Regions from separate parts of the Telluria sp. ZT3P25 genome, predicted to be linked through region 2. Evidence: predicted binding sites of a transcription regulator. Region 2 holds the regulator's gene; each other region holds the start of a gene.
The links. Region 2 encodes LexA, which represses DNA repair genes until DNA is damaged. Its sites were predicted from a motif close to ACTGTATNNNNATACAGT; they were not measured.
Positions count from the first base shown of each region.

Region 1 (9,800 bases), 710 kb from region 2:
ACAGGCAAAAATTTGTTTGAATAAAATCAAGGACTTGCACATGCACCACATGTGGGCAGCAAGTTTATGTGCGGCGCACTCCTACAAAACCGTGACATGGGGGATAAGTTGCCAATTTGCGGCGATCAAACGTCATTTCCACGCACTGCGCGCCCGGTCGCGCACGAGCATGCGGACGCTGTCGGGCATCGGCGTGCGCAGCTCGCGCTTGTCGGCACTGAGCCAGGCGGATTCTTCGAAATGCTTGAGCATCACGGGCGTGACGAAGCGCGAGCGCGTCGCATACACGTGGCGATCGCCCATGCTCGATTGCTGCTTGATGAAGAAGCGGTTCGGCACGATCAGGTGCAGGTTCTCGCGGGCCCGTGTCATGGCCACATACAGCAGGCGCCGCTCTTCCTCGATATCGTCCTGATTACCGGTGGACATATCCGACGGGATGCAGCCGTCGACCACATTGAGCACGTGCACCGACTTCCACTCTTGCCCCTTGCTCGAGTGGATGGTCGACAGGACCACGTAATCGTCGTCGAGCAGTGGCGGGCCGGCGCGGTCGCTCGTCGCCTCGGGCGGGTCGAGCGTGATGTCGGCCAGGAAGCTTTCGCGGTTGGCATGGCCAGCCGACAGCGCGACCAGCTGGTCGAGGTCGAGCGCGCGCACCTGGAAATCGTCGTGCAGACGCTCGAGGTGCGGTGCATACCAGTCGCGCGCCAGCTCGAGGTCTTGCGGCCAGCTCAGGCCGGGCGTGCGCAGGCGCGCATACAGTGCGCAGAACGTTTGCCACTCGACGCTGCAGCGCGCCGGCACGGGAAACGCCGCCAGCGTGGCGGCGACATCGGTGCTCTCGCCCACCGCATCGAGCACGCGCGTGGCGGTGGCCTGACCGATTCCGGGAATCAGTTGCAGCACGCGAAAACCGGCCAGGCGGCCGCTCGGGTTCTGGGCAAACCGCAGCAGCGCCAGCAGATCCTTGATATGCGAAGCCTCGAGGAATTTCAGGCCGCCGAACTTGACGAACGGGACATTGCGCCGCATGAGTTCGAGTTCGAGCGCGGCGCTGTGGCTGGCCGCGCGAAACAGCACTGCCTGCGACTTGAGCGGCACGCCTTCTTCACGCTGCTCGAGGATGCGGCTGCAGACCCAGCGGGCTTGCTCGGCTTCGTCGGGAATCAGGACCAGCTGCGGCTTGATGGTCGATGCCTTGTCGGTCCAGAGTGTCTTGGCGTGGCGCTCGAGCGCGGCGCCGATGACGGCGTTGGACGCGTCCAGGATCGGCTGCGTCGAGCGGTAATTGCGCTCGAGCGTGATCAGGTGCGCCGGCTGCGTGAACTGGCCCGCGAAATCGAGGATGTTGCGCACGGTGGCGCCGCGAAAACTGTAGATGGACTGGGCGTCGTCGCCGACCACCATCACGCCCGTGCCGTCGGGCTTCATGCCGGTGATGATTGCGGCCTGCAGCCGGTTGGTGTCCTGGTACTCGTCGACCAGCACATGGTCGAACCAGCTGCCCAGCTCAAGCCCGAGTACCGGATCGGCCGCCATCTCGGCCCAGAACAGCAGCAGGTCGTCGTAGTCGAGCACGTTCTGCGCCTGCTTGGCATCGACATACGCACCGAACAGTGTCTTGAGCTGGACTTCCCATTCGCTGCACCATGGGAAATACGCCTGTAGAACCTGATCGAGCGGATCGCGGCTGTTGACCACGCGCGAATAGATCGACAGACAGGTGCCTTTCATGGGAAAGCGTTTTTCGGTGCGTGACAGGCCGATCTCGTGGCGCACCATGCCCATCAGGTCTTCGGCATCGCCCCGGTCGTGGATCGTGAACTGCGGATCGAGACCGATGCGCCCGGCAAATTCGCGCAGCAGGCGTGCGCCGATGCTGTGAAAGGTGCCGGCCCACGGCAGCGCCACCGGCGCCTGGGACTGCGCCGACCCGCCGCGACCGAGCAGGCGGTGCAGCACGCCACTGGCGCGCTGGCGCATTTCGCCCGCCGCGCGGCGCGAAAAGGTCAGCAGCAGGATCCGCTGCGGATCGGCGCCGGCCCCGATCAGGCGCGCCACGCGATGCGCCAGTGTATTGGTCTTGCCCGAGCCGGCGCCGGCAACGACCAGCAGCGGGCGCGGCGCATCCACGCCGATATCGTGCTCCACCGCAGCGCGCTGCGCCGGATTCAGGCTGGCGAACGGGTCTTCAATAGCGGGCGCGGCGGTGGCGGTAGTCATGGGCGGGCAGACGGAGAAAGCGATACTGTACATTTGTCCAGTATGGCACCGCAAGCGCTAAATCGCACGACGCTCACGCTTGCGCGCGCATGACATCAGGCCCGACCTGAAGTGCCTTCGGTAAGCCTTGGATAAATAAAACCTTTTCTGGATATCCACAAAGTCTGTGAATAACTATGTGGAAAAGCGGGGGCTTGACAGGCTGAACACGGCCTGCGGGGCGGCTTTCAACAATTTGCCTATTGGGAAGGCAATGACGGTGACAACTGCAAATTGATTGCAAACAAAGGCGGTCGCACGCTTGACAGCGCCATTGCTGCTGTGCCGATCACGCCAGCGTGCGGCGCCGTCCGGGTTCAAGCAAAACGCGCTCGATGACCTTCGGCCGGACACCGTTGGACTTCAGGTATTCGACTGCCGGCACGACGCCGAGCTCGCCCAACGTGGCAATGCCGCGCGTGACGACATCGCGCTGGCCGGCATCGGATCGCAGTTCGGATGCGCTGGCAACGCATGGATGGATGTCTTGCGTGTGCAGTAGGTTCATCGCTGATCTCCGGTGATGGTGGATGTGTCATGCACCACGATTATTGGCCAAGCAGAGGTAAAGTCAATGGCAAACCTGTATCAACACACGAATACATTGCTCGTGGTAAGCGAAAATACGGCGCAACAGCGATAATGGCGGGATGAGTCCTTCGCCCCTTCCCTCCCCGGACGCGCCGCCGGGCACGGCTGCCATCAGCCACCCCGCTCCCGCCTCATGCACCGACCTGTTCGTGTCATTCACACTCATTGCGCTACAGGGCTTCGGCGGCGTACTGGCCGTGATCCAGCGCGAACTGGTCGAACGCAAACGCTGGCTGACCAATGAAGAATTCATCGAAGAATGGTCGGTTGCGCAAATCCTGCCCGGGCCGAACGTGTGCAACCTGGCGATGGTGATCGGCCAGCGCCACTTCGGCCTGGCCGGCGCGATGAGTGCTCTGGGCGGCTTGCTGGCGGCGCCGCTGCTCGTAGTGCTGGCGCTGGCCCTGGTGTACGCCCGCTTCGCCGATGTACCGGCAGTCCAGGGCGCGCTGCGCGGCATGGCGGCCGTCGCCGCCGGACTGGTGGCAGCCACCGGCCTGAAGATGTCGGCCGCGCTGGGCAAGAACGTGCTGCCGCTCGTGGCCTGCGTGCTGATCGCCGCGATCAGCTTCGTGCTGCTGGCCTGGGTGCGGGTGCCGCTGGCGGCCGTCGTGTTCGGTCTGGGCGGTCTGGGCTGCGTACTGGCCTGGCGCAGGCTCAAGCCATGAGCGCGCCGCAGCTGGTATTTACCTGGCACGACTGGCTCAGCCTGTTTACGCACTTCCTGGCGCTGTCGATGATGTCGCTGGGCGGTGCAATCTCGACGACGTCCGAAATGCAGCGTTACCTGGTGGAGCGCCAGGGCTGGCTGACGCCGGCGCAGTTTGGCGACTCGGTCGCGCTGGCGCAGTCGTCCCCCGGCCCCAATGTGCTGTTCGTGGCCCTGCTGGGCTGGAACGTCGGCCTGAACAACGGCAGCACACTGGCCGCGCTCTGCGGTGTGGTCATCGCGATGGTTGGCATCATGCTGCCGTCGACAGTCTTCACTTATCAGGTGGCGCAATGGGCACAGCGCAATCGTGAACGACGGGCCGTGCGCGCCTTCAAGCAGGGCATGGCCCCGCTCGTCATTGCGATGCTGCTGTCGACCGCCTGGCTGCTGGCCACCGGCGGGGGCACCGATCCGGACCGGTGGCCACTGTGGCTGCTGTCGGTGGCAAGCTGCCTCGTCATCTGGCGCACCCGCCTGCATATATTGTGGATGCTAATGGCCGGCGCGTTGCTCGGCGCGATTGGATGGGTGTAGTTGGCATGCCGGCGCAGGACGCGGCATACTGGCCGCACCTTTCACTGCCCACCACATGACGATGTCCGAACTCCTGAACCAACACGCCTGCTTCGGCGGCGAACAGCGTTTTTACCAGCACGATTCCAGCGCCATCGGCTTGCCGATGAAGTTTTCTGTCTATCTGCCGCCCGAGGCCGCCGGCAAGAAACTGCCCGTGCTGTTCTATCTGGCAGGCCTGACCTGTACCGAAGAAACGTTCATGACCAAGGCAGGTGCCCAGCGCGTGGCGAGCGAGCTGGGCATCATCCTGGTGGCGCCCGATACCAGCCCGCGCGGCGCCAACGTGCCGGGCGAGACCGACAGCTGGGACTTTGGCGTCGGCGCCGGCTTCTACCTCGACGCGACCGAAGCGCCATGGTCGACGCATTACCGCATGCACAGCTATCTGCTCGAACTGCACGCACTGGTACTGGACCTGCTGCCGGCCGATCCGGCGCGCGTGGGCATTTTCGGCCACTCGATGGGCGGCCACGGCGCGCTGGTCATGGCGCTGCGTCACCCTGAACTGTTCCGCTCGGTATCGGCGTTTGCGCCGATTGCCGCGCCAAGCCGCTGCCCATGGGGCGTGAAGGCCTTCGGCGGCTACCTGGGCCCTGACGAAAGCACCTGGCAGCAATACGACGCCAGCGCACTGATGGCCAAGCAGGAGACGGCGCCCTTCCCGAACGGCATCCTGATTGACCAGGGGCTGGCCGACAAGTTCCTGCCCGAGCAGCTGCGGCCGGAAGCCTTCGAAGGCGCCTGCGCCCGCATCGGTCAGCCACTGACGCTGCGCCGCCAGCCGGGCTATGACCACGGTTATTATTTCGTCTCGACGTTCGTCGAAGACCATCTGCGTTTCCACGCCAGCCAGCTTGGCTGATACAAGGCGGCTTCAGCGCGGCTGAAGCCGTTTTCCGGCACTCCTGAAAAACGCCAGTTGCAGAAGTAGCATCGCTTATCAATGAATGCTGTCTGCTAACCGCAACAAACATGGCAAGTCATCCACCGATCATGCAGAAAGCGTGAATCGCGTTGTTCAATAAGTTTCTCGGCAGATACAATGCTTGCTCTAATGTCCATGTGCATTACGGGCCAGGCATGCGCCACGTCCTGTCGCCAGGATGGGGCCGATTCTCACCACGCCCCCCTGGCAACGTTCACGAGCTTCACACTTCGTTGAACCATTGCAGGTCCCCGTAATGCCCGTTCCCCCTCTTTCCGTCCGTAGAAACGTCAACAAACGATGAAACTCAGCTTCCGCACCAAACTTTACCTGCCACTCGTTCTCAGCTGGTTGTGCCTGTCAGCGATGGCCATTCTCCATGTCTACGAAAGCAGCGCCCAGCGCCTCGAAGAACGCAAGGTCGCATTGCGATTTGCGACCGATGTCGGCATGTCCACGATCAAGGAATACGCACAACTGGCATCAAGCGGCGCACTGACCGTCGCAGACGCGCAGCAACAAGCCCTGACGCGTCTCAAGTCCATGCGTTACGGGAAGGATGGCTATTACACGGTCGTCGATTCAGCCCCGAAAATGCTGATGCACCCGGTCAAGGCGGAGCTGATCGGCAAGGACCTGAGCGACTTCAAGGATACCAACGGCACCTACTTGTACCGCAACGTGGCGGCCATTGCCAAAGCCAGCGGAGAAGGCTGGGTTGAATACGTCTGGCCCAAGCCAGGCAACCCGGACCAGCAGCAGGTGTTCCCGAAAGGCGCCTATGTGCTCACCTACAAGCCGTGGGACTGGACCTTCATGACGGGTCTCTACATGGATGACCTGCATGACGCGTTCGTTGGCGACTTGTGGCGCGCCGTCGCTTTTCTCGCGATTTGCGGTGTGATCCTGAGCACGATTGTGTTGCTGGTGCTGCGTAATATCACACGCTCGATCCGCCAGGCGGTCAGTGCAGCGGACGCCGTGGCCGGCGGCGACCTGACCCATCACATCACGATCGAAGGCAAGGACGAGATCGCGCAACTGATGTCGTCGCTTGACAGAATGCAGCAAGGCCTTGCCAACGTCGTGAGCGAAGTACGCCAGGGCACGGACGCCATCGCCGCCGCTTCATCGCAGATCGCGCAGGGCAATCTGGATCTGTCGGCGCGTACCGAGCAGCAGGTCGCTTCGCTCGACAAGACCACCGCATCGATGGAAACGCTGGCCGGCACGGTACGCGAGAATGGCGAGTATGCGCGCCAGGCCAACACGCTGGCGCTGTCGGCGTCCGATGTGGCAACCCACGGCGGCACGATTGTTTCTCAAGTTGTCACGACGATGGCGTCGATCAATGCTTCATCGACCAAGATCGTCGACATCATCAGCGTCATCGATGGCATCGCCTTCCAGACCAATATCCTGGCACTGAACGCTGCCGTCGAAGCAGCGCGGGCGGGTGAGCAGGGTCGCGGCTTTGCCGTCGTGGCCGCTGAAGTGCGCAACCTGGCCCAGCGCTCGGCTGCAGCGGCCAGGGACGTCAAGACGCTGATCAGCGACTCGGTTGCGACGGTCGAAGCAGGCAGCAAACTGGTCGGCGAAGCGGGCAGCACGATGGATGACATCGTCGCAAGCGTCAAGCGCGTGACGGATATCATCGGAGAAATCGCGGATGCCGGGCAAGCGCAGCAGGTGGAGCTGAAACAGATCAACGACACCATTCTCGACATGGACAGCACGATGCAGCAAAACGCAGCGCTGGTCGAGGAAGCGGCATCGGCGTCCGCGTCGCTGCACACGCAGGCACATAACCTGACCGGTGCAGTCAGCCTGTTCAAGCTGACAGCAGGCCAACTTCACCCGGGCACGGCGCCTCGCCTTGCATTGACGTCACGCGCCGAGAACTGATCGTCGGCCACGGTCACCGCCCTGCACCTGTGCACAGCGGTGACTGCACATCAGCACCCCGTCACTTCGCCGGCGGCTTGCGCAGCACGAACCGATAGCGTTCGCCATGCGCCAGGAAGGTGACGCGGTCACCCCACCCTGCCGCCTTGACCTCGCGCGCGAAATCGGCGAGTGGCGACTTGAAGACGTCGTAGTCGTTGTAGTGGATGGGGATGGCATGGCGCGGCTGCACGATCTGCAGCAACTGGACGCCGTCCTGTGCGTCCATCGTCACCTTGAACACGCCCAGGATGCGGGTCCCGCCAAGATGCAGCAAGGCCAGGTCGATGCCGGGGAAACGCTGCGGAATGTCCTTGAGATCGTCATGGATCAGCGTATCGCCGGTCACGTACATCCGGTAATCCGGTTGCGCGGGGTCGGCGCCGAAGTCATACACCGCCCCCATGACGCTCGGCAGCAGCGCTTGCGCGCCGAGCTTGCCATGCCTGCCCGGCGCTGACGTGATCCGCACGCGCGTGGCGCCTTTCTCGACGTCGAGCCGGTCCCAGTGCGCCAGGCCGATCGTGCGCACGAAGCCCAGGTTCTTGAGCGCCTTGGCCGCGCCGGGCGTCGTCACAATCGGGATATTCTTGTCGAGCTTTTCCTGCACCCGCTTGTCGAAATGGTCTTCGTGCATGTGCGACAGCACCACCAGATCGATGGGCGGCAAATCCTCGAGCGCGATCGCGGGGTTGGTCAGGCGCTTGGACGTCAGGCCATAGCCAAGGTGGACGTGCTCGCCCTTGTGCAGGAAATTCGGATCGGTCAGGATCGTCAGGCCCCGGTAGCGGATCAGCACCGTCGCCGTGCCGATAAACTGGACGCCGTCCTCCTCGGCGACCGGCGCGGCGGAGGCGGCCGGCAGCGTCAGGGAATAGCCGGCCCCGGTGGCCGGCAGCGCCGTCGGCTGCTGCCCCCCGGCATGCGCGGCGACCGGCGCCATTGCCGGCGCCACGGCCAGCGCCACCATCGTCAACAGGCTGCCCGCGCGCTTCGTCCAGTAGTTCATCATTGCCTTCCTTCACAGGCTACGTTGCGAATTGACCTACAGGGTGCGCCTGAGCGTCGTCACTTGCATCTCGTCGGTCGGCGTCATCATGTCCACCACGCGGCAGTCGCCGCACATCTTGAGGCGATCCAGATTGCCCGTGAAGGCAGGATGCGCCGCAAGCCGGCCCAGCATGTTCTCGACCATGTGCAGCGTGCCGAAGGCCTTGCTGCAGCGGATGCAGTGAAACGGCTGCGACTCGTTGATGACCACCGCCTGCATGCGCTCCGGCGCGAACGACATGCGCGGCGCCAGCGTGATTGCATTCTCGGGACAGGTATTGGCGCACAGCCCGCACTGGACACAGTTCTTCTCGATGAAGCGCAGTTGCGGCGTGCCCTGCCCGTCCTGCAACGCCGCGGACGGACACACGCCCACGCACGACATGCACAGGCTGCACGCCTTGCGGTCGAGCGCCAGCGCGCCGAACGGTGCGCCTGCCGGCAGGCCGATATGCTGCGGCTGCAGCGGCGCGTGCCGGTGAAGGTGGTCGAGCGCGTAATCGAGCGTGGTGCGCTTTTCCGGTGACAGGTGGAACAGGGCCGGCGCGCTTGGTGCATCGCCGCGCGGCGCATGCCGCAGCGCCAGCGCAAGCTCCTGCGCCGTGTCGCCGTTTGCGGCGTCGACACGGATCAGCTGGAAATGCGGCCCGGCGTAACCCAGGCCATCCAGTACGGTCTGGGCGATCTGCATCTGCTGGCTCAAGGCCTCGACGTACTGCGGCGCCTCGTCGCCCGTACAGAGGATCGAGATCCCGGCCGCGCCATAGGCCAGCGCGGCCAGCCAGACGTCGATGCCGGTCGAAGCCACGTGGTGCAGCGGGTACGTGAGCACCCGGCCCGGGATTGCATCGCCCAGCCCATCGAGCGCGGCCTGGCCCGATGCATCGTGCAGTAACAGGACCGGTTGCGCGCCGCCGGCATCGGTATACGCGCGCAGCAGCGCCTGGATCTGCTTGCCGGTTGCCGGCACCGGTGGATACGCGTAGCGCATCGCGCCGGTTGGGCACACGGTCCCGCAGGCGCCGCAGCCGGCGCACAGGTAAGGGTTGACCCGGACCTTGTCGCCAGCACTGACGATGGCGCGCGCCGAGCAGATGTCGACGCAGGCGCTGCAGGCCTTGATGCCGTTGCGCCCGTGCGCGCAGATGCGCTCCTTGTAGCTGAAGTAGGTCGGTTTCTCGAAGTCGCCCACCATCTCGAGCAGTGTCTCGACGGCAGCCAGGCGCGCCGAACCATCCGGCCCCGGCGCCTGGTAGCCGTGCGGCCGCTGGTGGCTGTCGATCAGGCGCACCGGGCACAAATCGAGCACGAGATCGAACCTGCCCTCGCCCACCGGCTGGCCCGGCGCCTGCCAGCGCGCCTCGAATGCGCCCAGCCAGCCGGCCAGCGCCACCGTGCGCGCGGCGTGCACCGGAAATAGACGCGCCACGCCATCGGGTTCATCGAGCAGCAGGACGGTGACCGGCAGCGCCATCGCCAGGCGTTCGGCCAGTGGCAATGCATCGCGGGCGGCGCCGACCACGAGGATGCGGCCCGTCGAGCGGTATTCGACCGTGGCGACCGGTTCGACGTCGGGAAACGCGTGTAGTACCTGCAGCGCGGCGCGGCGCGCCAGCGCGTCATGCTGTTGCTGGACAGGGGCGACGGGCGTACCGTCGCTGAGTCGAATTGTCATCTCGTTCCTTGTGGTGATGCAGGTGCACCTTGCGGCATGTCGGCAAGCTGTACGGGCATGGG
Region 1 covers NZ_JCASIJ010000001.1:2,335,320-2,345,119, forward strand. The annotation lists gene AC56LY_RS10440 (ATP-dependent helicase) at 133-2,226, opposite strand; gene AC56LY_RS10445 (hypothetical protein) at 2,555-2,773, opposite strand; gene AC56LY_RS10450 (chromate transporter) at 2,916-3,524, shown strand; gene AC56LY_RS10455 (chromate transporter) at 3,521-4,102, shown strand; gene fghA (S-formylglutathione hydrolase) at 4,164-5,006, shown strand; gene AC56LY_RS10465 (methyl-accepting chemotaxis protein) at 5,370-6,974, shown strand; gene AC56LY_RS10470 (MBL fold metallo-hydrolase) at 7,036-8,025, opposite strand; gene AC56LY_RS10475 (4Fe-4S binding protein) at 8,059-9,738, opposite strand; gene AC56LY_RS10480 (DUF3306 domain-containing protein) at 9,735-9,800, opposite strand, start outside.
Region 1: AC56LY_RS10440 (ATP-dependent helicase) is a predicted target of LexA. The motif match lies at 2,251-2,268, and genes of this name have one in related genera.

Region 2 (9,800 bases):
ATGCTGATGTTGAGATTATCCATGGTTATGCAGGTCTGCGACGCTTACGCGTTTTCGACGATGATGCCTTCGATGATGTTGGCCACGTCTTCGCAGCGATCGGTGACGGTCTCGAGGATCTCGTAGATGGCCTTCATCTTGATCAGGTTGCGCACGTCCGGCTCGTCGCGGAACAGCTTGGACATCGCGGCGCGCATCACGTGGTCGGCGTCCGATTCCAGGCGGTCGATCTCTTCGCACAGTGCGACGATCTTGGCGGCGTTGTCCATATTGTGCAGCAGCGAGACGGCTTCCTGCACCTTCAGGCAGCAGGCCAGGCACAGCTCGGCCAGACGTTTGGCTTCCGGCGTCACGGCTTGCAGGTCGTACAGCGAAATCGTCTGGGCTGCGTCTTCCATCATGTCCAGGATGTCATCCATGCGCGTGATCAGCTTGTGGATGTCGTCGCGATCGATCGGCGTGATGAAGCTCTTGTGCAGCAGGTCGACCGTGGCATAGGTGATCTTGTCAGCCTGCTTTTCGATCGTCTCGATCGCATGGGTACGGGTTTCGAGGTCGTCGAAGTTGGTCATCAGGCTGACCATTTCCTGCGCTCCCGTCACGCACAGGGCGGCGTGCTGATTGAAAAGATCGAAAAACTTGCCCTCGGTGGGCATGAAACGTCCAAACATAGATTCTCCGTATTGACTCTCTGGGATTACGCGGTCGCGCCGGGAATGCGGCCACGCGTAAAGGCGGCCATTAAAACATCAATGGCCGCCTCGGTGTTACTACAAATGGTTATTTAGTCACCTTGGTACACAGACAGGTTGCCGCTGTAGTTGCCGAACTTGGTGTACTGGCCGATCCAGGTCAGGCGAATGGCGCCGATCGGACCGTTACGCTGCTTGCCGATGATGATCTCGGCCGTGCCCTTGTCGGGCGAATCGGGGTTATAGACCTCGTCGCGGTACAGGAAGATGATGACGTCGGCATCCTGCTCGATTGCGCCGGATTCGCGCAAGTCGGACATCACGGGGCGCTTGTTCGGGCGTTGCTCCAGCGAGCGGTTCAGCTGCGACAGCGCCACCACCGGGCACTGCAGCTCTTTGGCCAGGCCCTTGAGCGAACGTGAAATTTCCGAGATTTCAGCGGTACGATTGTCACCCGGCTGGCTACCCTGCATCAGCTGCAGGTAGTCGACAATGATCAGGCCGAGCTTGCCGCACTGGCGCGCCAGGCGCCGCGCGCGTGCGCGCATCTCGATCGGGTTCAGCGCCGGGGTTTCGTCGATGTACAACTGGGCGTCATTCATCTTCTGGATGGCGTGCGTCAGGCGCGGCCAATCCTCGTCGTTCAGGCGGCCCGTACGCAGGCGGTGCTGGTCGAGCTGGCCGACCGAGCCCAGCATACGCATCGCCAGCTGGGTGCCGCCCATCTCCATCGAGAAGATCGCGACCGGCAAGCCAGCTTCAATTGCGACGTTCTCGCCGATATTGACCGAGAACGCGGTCTTGCCCATCGACGGACGGCCGGCAACGATGACGAGGTCGCCCGGCTGCAGGCCCGACGTCATGCGGTCGAGGTCGATGAAGCCGGTCGGCACGCCGGTGATTTCACCCTGGTTTTCGCGGCTGTAGAGCTCGTCGATGCGCTCGACGACCTGTGTGAGCAGCGGCTGGATCGGATTCCAGCCCTGCTGGCCGCGCGAGCCGGATTCGGCGATGGCAAAGATCTTGGACTCGGCTTCGTCGAGCATCTGCTTGACTTCCTTGCCCTGCGGGTTGAACGCATTGCCCGAGATTTCATCGGCCACCGTTATCAGCTTGCGCAGGATGCCGCGGTCGCGCACGATCTCGGCGTAGCGCCGGATATTCGCAGCGGACGGCGTGTTCTGCGCCATCGCGTTCAGGTATTGCAGGCCGCCCACGTCATCGGCCTTGCCGAGCTGGTTACAGGCCTCGTAGACGGTGATCACGTCGGCTGGCTTGCCGCCGTTGATCAGTCGGACCATCTGTTCGAAGATGATGCGGTGGTCGTAGCGGTAGAAGTCTTCCGCGTTCATGAAGTCGGCGATACGGTCCCACGCGGCGTTATCGCGCAGCAGGCCGCCAATGACGGATTGCTCGGCTTCGATGGAGTGCGGGGGGATGCGCAGGGCGTCGAGTTGCGGATCTGGAGGTGCTGCATTCATGGGCGGGATTATACCTTTTCCGGTCCTGCGACTGGCGATAATGGAAAGCCAAAAAGCAAAAAAGCCGGGCGAACCCGGCTTTTTCAGAACTGCGTGCTCAGCACATGTACGGCGTGTGCTTAGGCAGCTTCGCCCACAACGGCGACGGTGATTTCCGACACGACGTCGGTGTGCAGAGCGACTGCAACCGGGAATTCGCCGGTGGTTTTCAGCGGGCCGGTCGGCAGGCGCACTTGCGACTTCTCGACAGCGAAACCTTGCTTGGTCAGCGCTTCGGCGATGTCGAAGTTGGTGACCGAACCGAACAGACGGCCATCAACGCCGGCTTTCTGGCCGATGGTGACGGTCATGCCGCTCAGCTTGTCGCCTTCAGCCTGGGCAGCCGACAGCTTTTCAGCTGCTGCTTTTTCCAGTTCAGCGCGCTTGGCTTCGAACTCGGCGACTGCGCCGGCGGTAGCGCGGCGGGCCATCTTTTGTGGGATCAGGAAGTTACGTGCGTAACCGTCCTTGACCTTGACGACGTCGCCCAGGTTGCCGACGTTGACTACTTTTTCCAACAGAATGATTTGCATAGTGATCTCCAGATGTCTGACTGTCGTGACCGACGATTAACCGTGGTGCAGGTCGGTGTACGGCAGCAGCGCAAGGTAGCGTGCGCGCTTGATCGCGGTGTCGACCTGACGCTGGTAGTGCGCCTTGGTGCCGGTCAGACGTGCTGGCATGATCTTGCCGTTTTCCTGGACGAAGTCCTTCAGGGTGTCGACGTCCTTGTAGTCCACCTGCTCAACGCCAGCGGCGGTGAAACGGCAGAATTTCTTGCGCTTGAACAGCGGGTTTTGCTGTTTGCGCTTCTCTTTGAGTTTCGCTTTGTTTTTGTCGAACTTTTTACCGAATGCCATTTGAGGCTCCTGTATCTAAATTGCCGGGTTAAGCGGCACTGAAATCAATGATGTGAAACACCAGGGCTTTGCTGTTGCGATTTTTCCGTGCAAGAAATCCGTTGAACCTGTAGCTGGCGCCCAATTCGGCGCTGGCAAACCTGCCCGAAATCTCACCCGCGGCGAACGCAGGGACTTCGAACGCGACCGACCTCTCGACTCCGGCCTCTTCCTGCTGCGATTCGTGCATCAGGACGGCTGAAACGATTGGCACACCGGCCGGGGTGTAACGCAGTACGTCGCGCTCGGCGATGGTCGCCATGAGCTGGAGGTGATTTGCGCTGTGCACCCGGTATTACTGGTTACTACGAATAACTGGGGAAAACTTAAGCAGCAGCAGGCGCTGGCGCAGCGGCTGGAGCGGCTGCTGGCGCAGCGGCTTCGGCACGGTGGCTCTTGGCTGCGTCTTCGCGCTGTACCGATTTCATCATCGGCGACGGTGCGGTTTCAGCTTTTTTCAGCTTGACGGTCAGGTGACGCAGAACCGCATCATTGAACTTGAATGCAGTTTCCAGCTCGACCAGGGTCTCGTTGTCGCATTCGATGTTCAGGCAGATGTAGTGTGCTTTTGGCAGCTTCTGGATCTGGTATGCCATCTGGCGGCGGCCCCAGTCTTCAACGCGATGGATGTTACCGCCGCGGCTGGTCACCGTGGTCTTGTAACGCTCGATCATCGCCGGGACTTGTTCGCTCTGGTCCGGATGGACGATAAACACGATTTCATAATGACGCATGCATTACTCCTTGAGGACGTTTAACAAATGCCCACCTCGGCGTCAAGACGAGTGTGGGAAGGGAAAGCCGGCAATTATAACCTGGATGTCGTTGACTTGGAAAGCCCCAATGCGGCATCGCAGGCGCGATCTGTCTTAGTTACGGCAGATCTGACTCGACAATTCCAGTGTTTTGACGCCTTATTGCATGCTGAATCGCGATTTTCGCGATATTTTTTGCGTTTCCCCTTGCGCGCCGCAGAATACTGTACAAAAATACAGGTTACACACATAACCGGTTGCTGTAACACATTTATGCTAAAGCTCACTGCACGGCAAGAACAGATCCTGAACCTGATCAAGGAAGCGATCGAGAACACCGGTTTCCCTCCGACCCGGGCTGAAATCGCTTCCGAATTGGGTTTCCGCTCGGCCAATGCGGCTGAAGAACATCTGCAAGCACTGGCGCGCAAGGGCGCCATCGAAATTTCGCCGGGCACGTCGCGCGGCATTCGCCTGATCGGCGCAAGCGTCGAGGCCATCCCGATGCCGCCGCCGTCGTTCATGTCGCTGCCGCTGGTCGGGCGCGTCGCGGCGGGCAATCCGATCCTGGCGCAGGAACACGTCGAAGCCACCTACAACGTCGACGCAGCCATGTTCGCGGCGCGGCCCGATTTTCTGCTGAAGGTCAAAGGCTGGTCGATGCGCGACGCTGGCATCATGGATGGCGACTTTTTGGCGGTCAAGAAAATTGACAGCGCCAAGAACGGCCAGATCGTCGTCGCGCGTCTGGGCGACGAAGTCACGGTCAAGCGTTATCGCAAGACGGGCGACCTGGTCGAGCTGCTGCCAGAGAACCCCGATTTCAACATCATTGCCGTGTCGCCGGACGAAGAGTTTGCACTCGAAGGCCTGGCTGTCGGCCTGATGCGTAGCTGGAACTGATGTAATGGCGCCGGCTTTCCTGCCGGCGCCTGTTTTACCCCGCCCTGTCCTGCCTACCCCTTAATTCGACGCCTTCTTCACCACCGCATTATGCTGGTTTATGAACGCTTCGGTAGCACTGCGCCACGCCGCAAAATCTGCCAGGATCATCTTTGAACTGACCTTCGCGCCTTCCGCGATGTTCTGCCGCACCTGCTCCAGGTAGGCTGCCGACGCGTCCGCTTCCTGCTTGTTCATCAGCTTGGCGATATCGGCCGGGATCTTCTTCGTCAATGGCGACTGCGCGTTCAGGTTCGTCACCATCTTGTTGTAGCAATCCTGCCAGCCTGTTACCAGCTTGTTGACGCGATCGATCTCGTCATTCACTTTCGACACCGCCGGAATGCGCGGCGACGGGCAGCGGTATTCACCCGACTGCAGCTCGGCGCCATCATAACCCTTGATCCAGTAATCGATCTCGGCGCGTTTGGTCACGCGCTGCTGCATGACGACCAGCGATTCGGCCGCGACCTTGTTGCCTTTGGCGGCCGACTTTTCGAACAATGCCCTGGCCGCCGCCTCGTCGACGGTGCCCGCCTCGCCATACCAGTACATCTGGCCCAGTTGCTGCTGTGCTTGCGCATTGCCGGCGTTGGCGAGCTTGGTATACAGCTTGAGCGCGCCCGCGTAATCCTTCTTTTCGAACAGCGCATTGGCGTCTTCCAGCTCGCCCGCATAGGCGGTGCTGGCAATAGTCAGAGAAAGGCAGAGCAGAAAACGTTTCATGGGCATCCGAAGAAAATGACAAGCTGACGATGAGGCATCATAGCCCCCTTTGACAGCGCGACTCAACCGTAAAAATGACAAGGCCGGCATCGCGCCGGCCTTCTTTGCATGGCTTTACGCGGCGCGGTAACGCCGCGCGGTAACGCCACGCGGTAACGCCGCGCGATACGCCGCGCGATACGCCGCGCGGTGGGCCGTGCCTACACGTCCAGCGCCTGACGGAAGTCCTCGACCAGGTCGTCGGTATCCTCGATGCCCACCGACACACGGATCAGCGACTCGGCAATGCCCATGCTGGCGCGGCGCTCGGCGCCCATCTCGAAGAAAATCGTGTGCGCCACCGGAATGACCAGCGTGCGGTTGTCGCCCAGATTCGAGGCGGGAATCGCCAGTTGCAGGCGATTGAGGTAATCGAACGGATCGATGGACTCGTGCAGCTCGAAGCTGAGCAGCGAACCCCCAGCGCGGAACAGCGACGTGACGATACCGTGCTGCGGATGCGACGCCAGGCCCGGATAGTGAACCTTCGCGACGCGCTCGTCAGCCTCCAGCATCGTCGCCAGCGCCAGTGCATTGGCGCAGGTACGCGTCATGCGCAGCGCCAGTGTTTCAGCGCCGACGGCAATGTGATGTGCCGCTTCCGGCCCGAGCGACGCGCCAAAGTCGCGCAGCGCTTTCGCGCGCAGCTGCGCCATGCCCTGGGCCTGCGCCGGCTGCTTGCGAAAGTTCGGTGCGATGTTCGGATACGCGCTCCAGTCGAACAGGCCGGTATCGGTCAGCGCGCCGCCCAGCGCAATGCCGTGGCCGCCAATCGACTTGGTCAGCGAATTGACCACCAGCCCGGCGCCCACGCTTTTCGGGCGGAACAGCCATGGCGAGGTCATCGTGTTGTCGACCACGTACAGGATGCCCCGCTCACGGCACAGCTCGCCGATGCGGGCCAGGTCCGCCACTTGCGTGCGCGGATTGGCGATCGTCTCGACAAACACCATGCGCGTGTTCGGGCTCAAGGCTGCTTCGACCTGCGCCACGTCGGTCGCATCGACAAAGGCGACATCGACGCCCTGCCCCGCCACCGTCTGCCACAGGCTGTTGGTGTTACCGAACAGGAAGCTCGACGAGATGATGGCGTCGCCCGCCTTCAGCAGCGCCTGGAACAGCGCGCCGATGGCCGCCATGCCGGTGCCGAAGCACAGCGTGGCGACGCCATCTTCCATCTTGCTGACCTTGTCCTCGAGCGCGCTGACCGTTGGATTGCCCTGGCGACCATAACGGAAGCCCGGCTCCTTGCCCTGGAACACGGACGCCAGCTGACGCGCATCCGTGTAGCCGAACGCGACCGACGTGTGGATCGGCTTGTGCAGCGAACCGTGCTCGATCGGCTTGTGCCGGTCGTTGTGCAGGATCGTCGTGGTAAAGCCGTAGGTCTTTTTCTCGCTCATGCTTACTCGGCTGGAACGGCAGGGTTCAGATTCAGTTGGGTACGGACCTGGTCTTCATCCTTGGCGGCAGGATTGTGACGCGCGGTTTCCTGGCGATCAAGGTATTCCGGGGTCACGTCGCCCGTCACGTAGATACCATCGAAGCACGATGCCTCGAAGTTCTTCAGTGCCGGATTGACGTCCGAAATCGAACGCTTGAGGGCATCGATGTCCTGATAAATCACGCGGTCGGCCGTGATCTCGCGGCAGACTTCTTCGGTCGTGCGGCCGTAGGCGATCAGCTCGTCGCGGGTCGGCATGTCGATGCCGTACACGTTCGGGTACAGCACCGGTGGCGCGGCCGAGGCGAAGTACACCTTGCGCGCGCCGGCTTCACGGGCCATCTGCACGATCTCACGGCTGGTCGTGCCGCGCACGATCGAGTCGTCGACCAGCAGCACGTTCTTGTCCTTGAATTCAGAAATGATCGCGTTGAGCTTCTGGCGTACCGACTTCTTGCGCATGCCCTGGCCCGGCATGATGAAGGTACGGCCGATGTAGCGGTTCTTGATGAAGCCTTCGCGGTATTCCACGCCGAGTTTCAACGCCAGCTGGATGGCGGCCGGACGCGACGAATCGGGAATCGGCATGACGACGTCGATGTCTTCGACCGGGATCTCACTGAGCACCTTGTCGGCCAGGTATTCACCCATGCGCAGGCGCGTGGCGTAGACCGAGGCGCCGTCGATCACCGAGTCTGGACGGGCCAGGTAGACGAATTCGAACGCGCACGGATTGAGCGATGGATTTTCGGCGCACTGGCGCTCGGACAGCTTGCCGTCGTTGGTGATGAAGACCGCTTCGCCCGGCGCAATGTCGCGCACGAACCGGAAGCCCAGGCCCTCGAGGGCAACCGACTCGCTGGCCACCAGGTATTCGTTGCCGTTTTCGGTTTCGTTCACGCCCAGGCACAGTGGACGGATGCCGAACGGATCGCGGAAGGCCAGCATGCCGTGGCCGGCGATCTGTGCAACGACGGCGTAGGCGCCACGCACGCGGCGGTGCACGACAGCGACCGCCTTGAAGATCGCGTCGGCGTCGAGCGAGAAGCCATCGGCCGCTTCCTGGATTTCGTGGGCCAGCACGTTGAGCAGCACCTCGGAATCGGAATCGGTGTTGATGTGGCGGCGGTCGTTGCGGAACAGCTCATCCCTGAGCTGGGCCTGGTTGGTCAGGTTGCCGTTGTGCGCGAGGGTGATGCCGAACGGCGCGTTGACGTAGAACGGTTGCGCTTCTTCTTCGCTCGACGAACCTGCGGTCGGGTAACGGCAGTGGCCGATTCCGGTGTTGCCCTGCAGCGAACGCATGTTCCGGGTACGGAAAACGTCACGTACCAGGCCGTTGGCCTTGAACATCGAGAACATGCTGCTGTGATTGGTCGCAATGCCCGCAGCGTCCTGGCCGCGGTGCTGCAGCAGCAGCAATGCATCGTACAGAAGCTGGTTGACGGGAGACTGCGAAACGACGCCGACGATGCCACACATGAGGTGCTCCTAAAAGCTTGGGTGCAAAATGACAGAAAACTGCGAATACAGCGACTACTGGTCTGGTAATACGGATTCAGTAATTAATATGCTCCGCGAAGGCAGCGGGCAAGAATGGTTTGACGGTGCGCGCGCCGGTCTCGGCAATGGGTGACAACAGCGCATCGCGCCAGAATGCCTGCTGCGGGATTGCCGTCATCCCGCACAATATGACGCCAGCCAGCACGATCACAATGCCCCGCGCCAGGCCGAACAGGCCGCCCAGGCCCCGGTCCGCCAGCGACAGGCCGGTGGCGGCAACCACGGCGCCAATTGCCATCGACAGCAGGCCCATCAGGATTCGTACGCCCAGGAACAGCACGATGAAGGCCGCCATCAGGCGCGCGGACCCGCCCGGAATGACCTCGGGCAGCAAGGGCGCGAGCTGGGCGCCGTAGACATTGGCCACCACGAAGGCGACGACCCAGCCCACCAGCGACAGGATTTCCTTTACCAGGCCGCGCAGCGTGCTGATCACGACGGAGGCGATCAGCACGAACAGCACCAGGTAATCGAAAATCGTCACGCGGCAGCGAGGATCAGAGTGGCACCATCGAGCCGGACAGACCGATGCCGCTCAGTTTGGCGCGCACTTTCTCTGCTTCTTCCTTGCTGAACGGGCCGACCCGCACGCGGATCAGTTCGCCAGACTTCTGGGTGAACGAGGCAACGCCGGCAGCGCGCAGGCGGCTTTGCAACTCGGTGACTTTTTCCTGGCTGGCCAGCGCGGCGACCTGCACCACGAAGCGCGGCGCCGGGCCTTCGGCCTTGACCGTTTTCGGATCGGGCTTGTCGGCCGGCTTGTCTTCGAGGATCGCGATGGCGCGGGCAGCGTCGTCCGGACGGGCAGGCTTGGCGACGTGCTCGGCTTTCGGATGCGACTCGGCGGCTTTCTCGGCGACCTTGACCGGCTTTTTCTCGGGCTCAGTCTTTTTCTCGGGCTCTTGCTTGCGCTCGGCCTTGACGGGTTCAGGCTTCGTCACCGGCTTGGCTTCAGGTTCTGCCTTCGGCTTGGCTTCAGGCTTCGGCTTCACGGTCTCGACTGGCTTGGCTGTCTCGACTGGCTTGGCTGTCTCGACTGGCTTGGCTGGCTCGAGCATGCGCATCGGTGGCACCTCGCTGGCGGTTGGCGCTGCGGCCACGGCGACCGGTGGCGTGCGCGTACCGGCAGGCGGCGCCGGGACCGGCTCGATGATCTCTTCGTCGCTGTCGACGCTCGCCGTTGGCGCGACCTGCTCGGACGGCACCGGCAGCGGCGCAGC
Region 2 covers NZ_JCASIJ010000001.1:3,047,739-3,057,538, forward strand. The annotation lists gene AC56LY_RS13565 (inorganic phosphate transporter) at 1-23, opposite strand, end outside; gene AC56LY_RS13570 (DUF47 domain-containing protein) at 45-671, opposite strand; gene AC56LY_RS13575 (replicative DNA helicase) at 785-2,173, opposite strand; gene rplI (50S ribosomal protein L9) at 2,293-2,745, opposite strand; gene rpsR (30S ribosomal protein S18) at 2,782-3,072, opposite strand; gene priB (primosomal replication protein N) at 3,101-3,400, opposite strand; gene rpsF (30S ribosomal protein S6) at 3,438-3,845, opposite strand; gene lexA (transcriptional repressor LexA) at 4,140-4,769, shown strand; gene AC56LY_RS13605 (tetratricopeptide repeat protein) at 4,830-5,534, opposite strand; gene AC56LY_RS13610 (cystathionine gamma-synthase family protein) at 5,735-6,976, opposite strand; gene purF (amidophosphoribosyltransferase) at 6,979-8,499, opposite strand; gene AC56LY_RS13620 (CvpA family protein) at 8,576-9,064, opposite strand; gene AC56LY_RS13625 (SPOR domain-containing protein) at 9,078-9,800, opposite strand, start outside.

Region 3 (9,800 bases), 930 kb from region 2:
CGTCGGCGATGAAGCGTTTCTGCATCTCCACCGTCTTGCCCAGGCGTTCGAGCATGTCGTTGAACGAGCCGACCAGCGGCGAGATTTCTTCGGGCACCTGGCGCGGATCGATCGGCGACAGGTCGTCCTGTGGCCGCGCGCGGATGCGCTGCTGCAGCTCGGCCAGCGGGCTCAGGCCGCGCGAGAGTGCGAACCAGACCAGCGCCAGGATCACTGGCAGAATGATGAACTGGGGCAGGATCACGCCCTTGATAATTTCATTGGCCAGGTGCGCACGCTTGTCGAGCGTTTCGGCCACCTGAACCAGTGCCAGCGGCGGCGTCGTCGGCGAGGTCGTCCGTTCGTGCAGCGGATCGAGATTCACATACGCGTAGGCCACGCGGATCGGCGTGCCGTGGATGGTGTCGTTACGAAATTCGACCGTGCCGCTGCGGGCCGGCTCGCCGGCGCGGTTGGCGCGCGGACGCGGCAGGTCGCGGTCGCCGTCCAGGTGTTCGCCAGCCGGGCCGGCAAGCAGGTAATACACGCTGTCGACGTCGTCCGCGCGCAGGATGTCGCGCCCGGCCGTGCGCAGCTGGCCGACCGTCTTGCCGTCTACGGTGCGGATCTGCTGGCCCAGCACCGTGACCCGGTCTTCGAGCGCATCGTCGAACGGCTGGTTGGCGATCGATTTCGCCACCAGGTAGGTGATCGCGATGCTCATCGGCCACAGCAGCAGCAGCGGCGCGAGCATCCAGTCGAGGATTTCGCCGAACAGCGAGTGACGGATGTTTTCGTCCGGCTCGGGGTTGGGTGGAACGTAGAGCGGCTCGAACTGCGGCTGCGTAGGTGAGCCCGACTGCGGCTGCTGCTGCGCGGGCTCGGGCGTGAAGCCGGCGTTCACTTGTCGGCGGCGGTGGCGGCGATGCGGGCGTCGTTCGCGGCGGCAGCGGCTGCGGCGGCCGCGCTGGCCTCGGAGAATTTCTCGAGGCAATAGCCCAGGCCGCGCACGGTGGCGATGCGCACGCCGCCGACCTCGATTTTCTTGCGCAGGCGGTGCACATACACTTCGATAGCGTTATTGGAGACTTCTTCGCCCCATTCGCACAGATGGTCGACCAGTTGTTCCTTGGAGACGAGGCGCCCGGTGCGCGCCAGCAGCACTTCGAGCAGGCCCAGTTCGCGCGCCGACAGGTCGAGCATCTGGTCGTTGATGTAGGCACTGCGGCCAACCTGGTCATACACCAGCGGGCCATGGCGCACGACGGCCGCGCCGCCGCCGGCGCCACGCCGCGTCAGCGCGCGCACCCGCGCTTCAAGTTCGACCAGTGCGAACGGCTTGGCCATGTAGTCGTCGGCGCCCAGATCGAGGCCCTCGACGCGCTGTTCGACCGAGTCGGCCGCAGTGAGGATCAAGACCGGCAGCAACGAGGCGCGGGCGCGCAGGCGACGCAGCACTTCCAGTCCGGACATCTTCGGCAGGCCCAGGTCGAGAATGAGCAGATCGAACTCCTGCGTGGACAGGGCGGTATCGGCATCCTGGCCGTTCTTGACACAATCGATGGCGTAGCCGGACTGGCGCAGGGAGCGCGTCAGGCCATCGGCAAGTACGCTATCATCTTCGGCAAGCAGAATTCGCATGGGGCACCTCTTATTGACGTTGTCGCTTGTTCATCGAACACGCGTGATCGAACCGGTTCTCATTGTGTTGGATTTGCCGTCACAATGCGAGTCCCGAGCGATTGTTGGTAAGATAACCACGTCTTTTCGCTTGCAAAAACCACTGGATTTTTATACAGTACTGGCTCTTGAAGTGCGCGTGACCGCCCACACCTTGCCTACTCCACGACAGAAAGTACACCATGGACGACAAAAAAACCGCATTGAACGCCGCTGATAAGGGCAAGGCGCTGGCTGCCGCCCTGGCGCAGATTGAAAAGCAGTTCGGCAAGGGCTCGGTGATGCGCATGGATGCGAACACGCCGGTCGAAGAAGTACAAACGGTCTCTACCGGCTCGCTGGGCCTGGACATCGCGCTGGGCGTTGGCGGCCTGCCGCGCGGCCGTATCGTCGAGATCTACGGTCCTGAATCGTCGGGTAAAACCACCCTGACGCTGCAGACCATCGCCCAGATGCAAAAACTGGGTGGCACCTGCGCGTTCATCGACGCCGAGCACGCACTCGACGTCACCTACGCGCAAAAGCTCGGCATCAACCTGAGCGAACTGCTGATCTCGCAGCCGGATACCGGCGAGCAGGCGCTCGAAATCACCGACGCGCTGGTGCGCTCGGGCAGTGTCGACCTGGTCGTCATCGACTCGGTCGCAGCCCTGACGCCACGCGCCGAAATCGAAGGCGACATGGGTGACTCGCTGCCAGGCCTGCAGGCGCGTCTGATGTCGCAAGCGCTGCGCAAGCTCACCGGCTCGATCAACCGCACCAACACGCTGGTCATTTTCATCAACCAGATCCGCATGAAGATCGGCGTCATGTTCGGCAGCCCTGAGACCACCACCGGTGGTAACGCGCTGAAGTTCTACGCGTCGGTGCGCCTTGATATCCGTCGTACCGGCTCGATCAAGTCGGGTGACGAAGTGATCGGTAACGAAACCAAGGTCAAGGTCGTCAAGAACAAGATCGCCCCACCATTCAAAGAAGCGCACTTCGACATTCTTTATGGCGAAGGCACGTCCCGTGAAGGCGAAATTCTGGATCTCGGCGCAGATAACAAAATCGTCGAGAAGTCGGGCTCGTGGTACAGCTATAACGGCGAGCGTATCGGTCAGGGTAAAGACAACGCGCGTCAGTTCCTGCGTGACCGTCCAGCCCTGGCGCGTGAGATCGAAAACAAGGTCCGTACCGCCTTGGGTGTGCGCGAACTGCCACCAACGATCGGTGGTGACGACAAGCCGAAGCTGCAGGCGGTTGGTGAATAATCAGCCTGGCGCAGGGCGCGGTGGCAGCAGCTTGCCACCGGCGCCTGGCGCCACGCTGATGGGCTGACGTTACCCATGCAAGCACCCGTACTCAGTCTCAAGGGCCGCGCGCTGCGCTATCTGTCGCAACGCGAGCACAGCCGCTTCGAATTGCGCCGCAAGCTGTCCAAGTATGCGGAAGAGGGCGATGACGTCGATGCCCTGCTCGATTTTCTTGAAAAAAACAATTGGTTGTCGCAGGAGCGCTTTGCCGAATCCCTGGTCAACCGTAAAGCGAGCCGTTATGGCGACAGTCGCGTGATGGCCGAATTGAAAGGTCATGGATTAACGACCGAGGCGCTGGTCGACATCAAGGCCGGGCTGTCCGACAGCGAGACCGCGCGTGCGGTCGAAGTCTGGCAACGCAAGTTCGGCACGGTTGCCGAGGATGCCGCGGCGCGCGCCAAACAGATGCGGTTCCTGCTGCAACGTGGTTTTTCGCAGCGCGCCGCACGGGCGGCGATGCAGGGCACGCCCGGTGACGACGAGTTTCCCGACTAGTCATCGCTGACTCCGACCAGTCATCGCTGTCATCATCGGATTCAGTCATGAGCTGATGCTACCTCCAGGCGCCAGCGTGGAGCGTCATCCCCGATATGCCAAGGCATATTCCTCAACGGGCGATGGCGCTGCACGCTGGCGCCTTTGTACGTCGGTGCAGGTCAACAACCAAAACCCATATCTCTCATTCACTTCATGAATGGCAGTCATGATTCTGTGTCCTTCATGCGCATACCATATGCGTCAAACACGCTCTGAAGCGCCTGCCAAGTCCGTGCATCTCCTGCGACGCAGGCCGGGATGTGCCCTTTTAGCGATGCGCCGGGCGGGACGCTGTGATAAACTTTACGGGTTTAAGCAGCGCCGCATGAGCGGTTGTTGCCGCAGAAGCTGCGGTGACGTGCACTAGCACACCGGCTGCATCACTAACCGCCGTCTCGACGGCACTGGTATTTATGCCTTTGTCTCTTCCCGTATCGCGCTCGCTCCGGCATACGCGCGCCATCACAGTCGACGCCTATGCGCGCGACGATGGCATGTGGGATCTTGATGCCAGCATCCGCGATGTGAAAACGCGTACTGTTGAACTTGTTTCCGGCGAACGGCCCGGCGGCACGCCAGTGCACGACCTGAAGCTGCGCGTCACGATCGACCGTGACATGAACATCGTCGATGCCGAAGCCGCATCCGATGCCGTCCCGTATCCGGGCTTTTGCGATACCATCGGCCCTGCCTACAAGAAGTTGATCGGGCTCTCGCTCGTGAACCATTTCCGGTTGCATCTGAAAGACCGCCTGTCCGGCGTGCTCGGCTGCACCCATCTGACCGAACTGGCCCAGGTGCTGCCTACTGCAGCGCTGCAAGCCTTTGCTGACGATACCGTCGATGCCCCCGGCGGGCAAGGCGTCACGTCATCCGACCGTCCATTTGAGCTCGACCGTTGCCATGCCCTGCGCAGCGACGGCCCCGCCGTGGCCAAATATTACCCGCGCTGGTCCATCAAGGCCGTGGCGGGTTAAGTCGTCGTTTGTTTTTTTTGTAGTTCAACCGTTTCTAATTCAGTAATAGATAGAAGGGAAGCCAGCATGAAGATCCATGAGTATCAGGGCAAAGAAATCCTCCGAAAATTCGGGGTGACCGTTCCGCGCGGCATTCCGTGCATGTCGGTCGAAGAGGCTGTCAAAGCTGCTGAAGAACTGGGTGGTCCGGTCTGGGTCGTCAAGGCACAGATCCACGCTGGTGGTCGCGGCAAGGGCGGCGGCGTCAAGGTCGCCAAATCGCTCGAGCAGGTCAAGGAATACGCTGACCAGATCATGGGCATGCAGCTGATCACGCACCAGACCAGCCCGGAAGGCCAGAAAGTCCGTCGCCTGATGGTCGAAGAAGGCGCCGACATCAAGCAAGAACTGTATGTCTCGCTCGTCACCGACCGCGTCAGCCAGAAAGTCGTGCTGATGGCCTCGTCGGAAGGCGGCATGGACATCGAAGAAGTCGCGCACAGCAATCCGGAAAAAATCCACAACATCGTGATCGACCCGAAAGTCGGCCTGACCGATGAGCAGGCTGATGACATCGCCGCCAAGATCGGTGTGCCAGCCGGCTCGATCGCCGATGCACGCGCCAACCTGCAAGGCCTGTACAAAGCCTACTGGGAAACCGATGCATCGCTGGCCGAAATCAACCCGCTGATCGTCACCGGCAGCGGCAAGATCATCGCTCTGGACGCCAAATTCAACTTCGACGCGAACGCACTGTATCGCCGTCCTGAAATCGTCGCTTACCGCGATCTGGACGAAGAAGATCCAGCTGAAGTCGAAGCATCGAAATTCGATCTGGCCTACATCTCGCTCGACGGCAACATCGGCTGCCTGGTGAACGGCGCCGGCCTGGCCATGGCCACGATGGACACCATCAAGCTGTTCGGCGGCGAGCCAGCCAACTTCCTCGACGTCGGCGGTGGCGCCACGGCTGAGAAAGTGACCGAAGCGTTCAAGATCATGCTGAAGAACCCTGACCTGAAAGCCATCCTGGTCAACATCTTCGGCGGCATCATGCGTTGCGACGTCATCGCCGAAGGCGTGATCGCTGCATCGAAAGCCGTTTCGCTGCAAGTGCCGCTGGTCGTGCGCATGAAGGGCACCAACGAAGACCTGGGCAAGAAGATGCTGGCCGAATCGGGCCTGCCAATCATCGCCGCAGACACGATGGAAGACGCAGCCAAGTCGGTCGTCGCCGCTGCTGCCGGTCAAGCCTAATTGCTAAGGAAATAAAAAAATGTCGATTCTGATCAACAAAGATACCAAAGTAGTCACCCAGGGCATCACCGGCAAGACCGGTCAGTTCCACACCCGCATGTGCCGCGAGTACGCAAACGGCAAGGAAGCATTCGTTGCTGGCGTGAACCCGAAGAAAGCCGGCGAAGATTTCGAAGGCATCCCGATTTTCGCGACCGTTGCTGAAGCGAAAAAAGAAACCGGCGCCAACGTGTCGGTGATCTATGTTCCACCAGCAGGCGCAGCCGCTGCCATCTGGGAAGCCGTCGAAGCCGAGCTGGACCTGGCAATTTGCATCACCGAAGGCATTCCAGTCCGTGACATGATGGAAATTAAGGACCGTATGGCCAAGTCGGGTTCGAAGACCCTGCTGCTGGGCCCTAACTGCCCAGGCCTGATCACCCCTGACGAAATCAAGATCGGCATCATGCCAGGTCACATCCACCGCAAGGGCCGCATCGGCGTCGTCTCGCGTTCGGGTACCCTGACGTATGAAGCAGTTGCACAGCTGACCGCACTGGGCCTGGGCCAGTCGTCGGCAGTCGGCATCGGCGGCGACCCGATCAACGGTCTGAAGCACATCGACATCATGCAGATGTTCAACGACGATCCTGATACCGACGCGGTCATCATGATCGGCGAAATCGGTGGTCCGGACGAAGCCAACGCGGCTTACTGGATCAAGGACAACATGAAGAAGCCAGTCGTCGGCTTCATCGCTGGCGTCACCGCGCCACCAGGCAAGCGCATGGGCCACGCCGGCGCGCTGATCTCGGGCGGTGCGGATACTGCGCAAGCCAAGCTGGAAATCATGGAAGCCTGCGGCATTACCGTCACCAAGAACCCGTCGGAAATGGCGCGTCTGCTGAAGGCCATGCTGTAATTCTGACGATCTGTTGATCGAAAGCTAAAACGGGGAGCATGAGCTCCCCGTTTTCTATTTGGTGCGCCACTTTTTGTTGATCCAGACCATGAATGACAAAAATTGCCGTGCGGCACTGACAAAATTTGTCATTCCAGGTGCCGTTTTTTGTTCTGGCACAGGCGTTTGTTGGTTTGTTGTGCATAAAATCGACCGTTTTACGCCATTTTTGGGCTGGCACAGCGCTTGCATATAAGAAAGCGTAGCAGTGAGCAGCACAAGATACGTAGGTCCACTTTTTTGAAATACCCAACCCGGAGATTTAAAATGAACTTCAAGCAAATGCAAACCAAAAAGGCCGAAGGCGGCTTCACCCTGATCGAACTGATGATCGTCGTGGCAATTATCGGTATCCTGGCTGCCGTCGCCATTCCGGCATACCAGGATTATGTAGCAAAAGCCAAGTTCGCTTCGGCGCTGGCTGAAGTTTCGCCTGCCAAGACCGGCTTCGAAGTTGCACTGAACGATGGTTTGACCCCAGCGATCCCTGGCGAAGGCGGCGCTGTTCCTGCTGGCTCAGCTCCGATCGGCGTTCAAGCCACTAACGGTAACTCAACGATTGCTGTTACCACTGCCACGTCCGCTGGCGTAATCACTGCCACGATTGTTGGCGGTTCTTCCGGAGTTGCCACCAAGACGATCACGCTGACTCGCGATGCAGACACGGGTCAGTGGACTTGCGCAACCACCGTTGCACAGAAACTTGCTGGTCCTGTCAGCACCTGCACTGGCGTGTAATTGTAAAGCTCAACGCTTTACCTTATAAAAAAAGCCCGCTTCCCAGCGGGCTTTTTGCATTACAGCTTTTACTCTTCTGGCTGCGCCTTCAAGAACCGATCCAACCACGCATTCACCGTGTGATGCCACTGCACCGAATTGGCCGGCTTGAGCACCCAGTGATTCTCGTCCGGGAACACCAGCAACTTGCTCTCGACCCCTTGACGCTGCAGCGCCGTGAACGTCCCCAACCCCTGCGCCGTCGGAATCCGGAAGTCCAGATCGCCCTGGATCACCAGCATCGGCGTTTTCCACTTGGAAACGTGATGAACCGGATTGAAGCGCTCATGGTTCTCCGGCACCTTGTAGTACGGCCCGCCATTTTCCCAATCCGTGAACCACTGCTCCTCGGTCGAGTACGCCATGCCGCGTGTATCGAATACGCCGTCGTGATTGACGATGCACTTGAACTCATCCGACCAGTTACCGGCGATCCAGTTCATCATGTAGCCGCCGTACGACGCGCCCAGCGCGCAGTCGCGTGAACGGTCCAGCCACGGGAACTTCTTGACTGCAGCGTCGTAGCCCTTTTGCAGGTCGACCAGTGGCTTGCCGCCCCAGTCGTTGCTGATCGAGTCGGTGAACTTCTGGCCGTAGCCGGTCGAACCGTGGAAGTCGATGAACACGGCCGCGTAGCCGGCGCCGGCATAGGTCTGCGGATTCCCGCGGTAGCTCCAGCTGTTGCCGAAGCTGCCTTGCGGCCCGCCGTGGACGATGAACGCCACCGGATATTGTTGACCCGGCTGCGCATTCCACGGCTTCATCACGTAACCGTAGATGGTGTCGCCATTGGCGCCGGCAAACGAGAACTGCTCGGCCTCGCCCCAGCGCACGTCTTTCAGCAGCTCGGTGTTCAACGTGGTCAGCTGCTTTGGCTTGGCGCCCAGCTTCATCGAGAACAATTGCGCACCAGCGGACAGGTTCGCATGGGTATAGACCAGCGTATCGCGGCGCAGATCAAATGCGCCCACGGCGCCGGTGTCGGTCAGCGGAGTGACCTTGCCGCCTGCCACGTCGATGGAGAACAGGCGGTGCTGGCCGATGTCTTCCGCATCGACGATCAGCGCCTTGCCATCGGCGCGCCAGACCAGGCTGCCAGCCGAGCGATCCCAGTTGGCTGCCAGCGGGCGTTTCTGGCCAGTCGCCACATCCATCAGCATGATCTGGTAGCGGTCGGCCTCAAAGCCCGGTCGCGCCATCGCCAGGTAGGCCAGGGTGCGGCCATCGGGCGAGAACGTGCCCTTGGTGTCCCAGGCCGGATTGTCCGCCGTCAGGTTGCGTGGGGCAGCGCCGCCTGCGGCGGGCACGCTGTACAGGTCGAAGTTGGTCGACCAGGCTTCGGTCTTGCCGGCGATGCGGGCCGAGAACACGACCGTCTTGCCGTCCGGGCTGAAGCGGTATTCTTCGCGGTCACCAAAAGGCTTCGAGGGCACGTCGCCGTCGAGCGAACCCGACAGGCTGACCGGCTCGCCTGTGATCGCGCCTGCCGCGCCGATCGGCGCCGAGAACAGCACCGCATTGCGGTGGTCGCTCCAGGTATCCCAGTGGCGCGCGAACAGGCGGTCATAGACCTTGCCGGTGGCCTTTTCTTTTTCTTTCGCGTCGAGCCGGGCCTTGGTGCACGCCACGTCGGCGCAGTCGCGGAATACCGCCAGGCTGAACGCCAGCCGATCGCCCGTGGGCGCGACGCGGAAGTTGTCGACGTCCAGCGGCAGGTCGGTGACCTTGACGGGTGCGCCCCCGGCCACCGGCTGGCGCCAAACCTGCGACGAGCCGGAGCGCGCGGACAGGAAGTACACGGCGTCGCCCGACGGCGACCATTCCGGATCAGCGCTGCTCGACGCATGGTCGGTCAGGCGCTGCGGTGTCGGCTTGGCGGCGCGCAGGTCGATCATCCAGAGTTGGGTGTTGCCGCGGTTCTTTTCCATGTCGGTGCTGCGCACGGTGTAAATCACGCGCGTGGCGTCGGGCGATACGGCCGGGCTACCGACCCGTTCCATATTGACCAGGTCTTCCACGGTGAAGCCGCGCGGCGCGGCCATAGCGGTGGTGGCGGCCAGGGTCGCCGCTGCCACCGTCATCAAACGAAATTTCATGCCATCCTCGTCGATCAGTCCCGCGGCCGGGTGCCGCAGGCAAGCCGGGAATGTACCACGCGCGCCTGGCCAGCCCATACGACAACGCCCCCGCGATCCGGCAATGCCGGGCAGCAGGGGCGCCTCAACGTTCCCTAACGTACAGGAAGTTTGTGATTATTTTGGCATGATGACCGTGTCGATGACGTGGATCACGCCATTGTCGGCGACGATGTCGGTCTTGGTGACAGTGGCCTTGTCGACCATGACTTTGCCGCCAGCGACCTTGACCTTGAAG
Region 3 covers NZ_JCASIJ010000001.1:3,979,655-3,989,454, reverse strand. The annotation lists gene AC56LY_RS17670 (sensor histidine kinase) at 1-883, opposite strand, end outside; gene AC56LY_RS17665 (response regulator) at 880-1,620, opposite strand; gene recA (recombinase RecA) at 1,842-2,915, shown strand; gene recX (recombination regulator RecX) at 2,991-3,455, shown strand; gene AC56LY_RS17650 (DUF2889 domain-containing protein) at 3,911-4,474, shown strand; gene sucC (ADP-forming succinate--CoA ligase subunit beta) at 4,541-5,710, shown strand; gene sucD (succinate--CoA ligase subunit alpha) at 5,730-6,611, shown strand; gene AC56LY_RS17635 (pilin) at 6,918-7,388, shown strand; gene AC56LY_RS17630 (S9 family peptidase) at 7,457-9,523, opposite strand; gene AC56LY_RS17625 (fasciclin domain-containing protein) at 9,680-9,800, opposite strand, start outside.
Region 3: recA (recombinase RecA) is a predicted target of LexA. The motif match lies at 1,762-1,779, and genes of this name have one in related genera.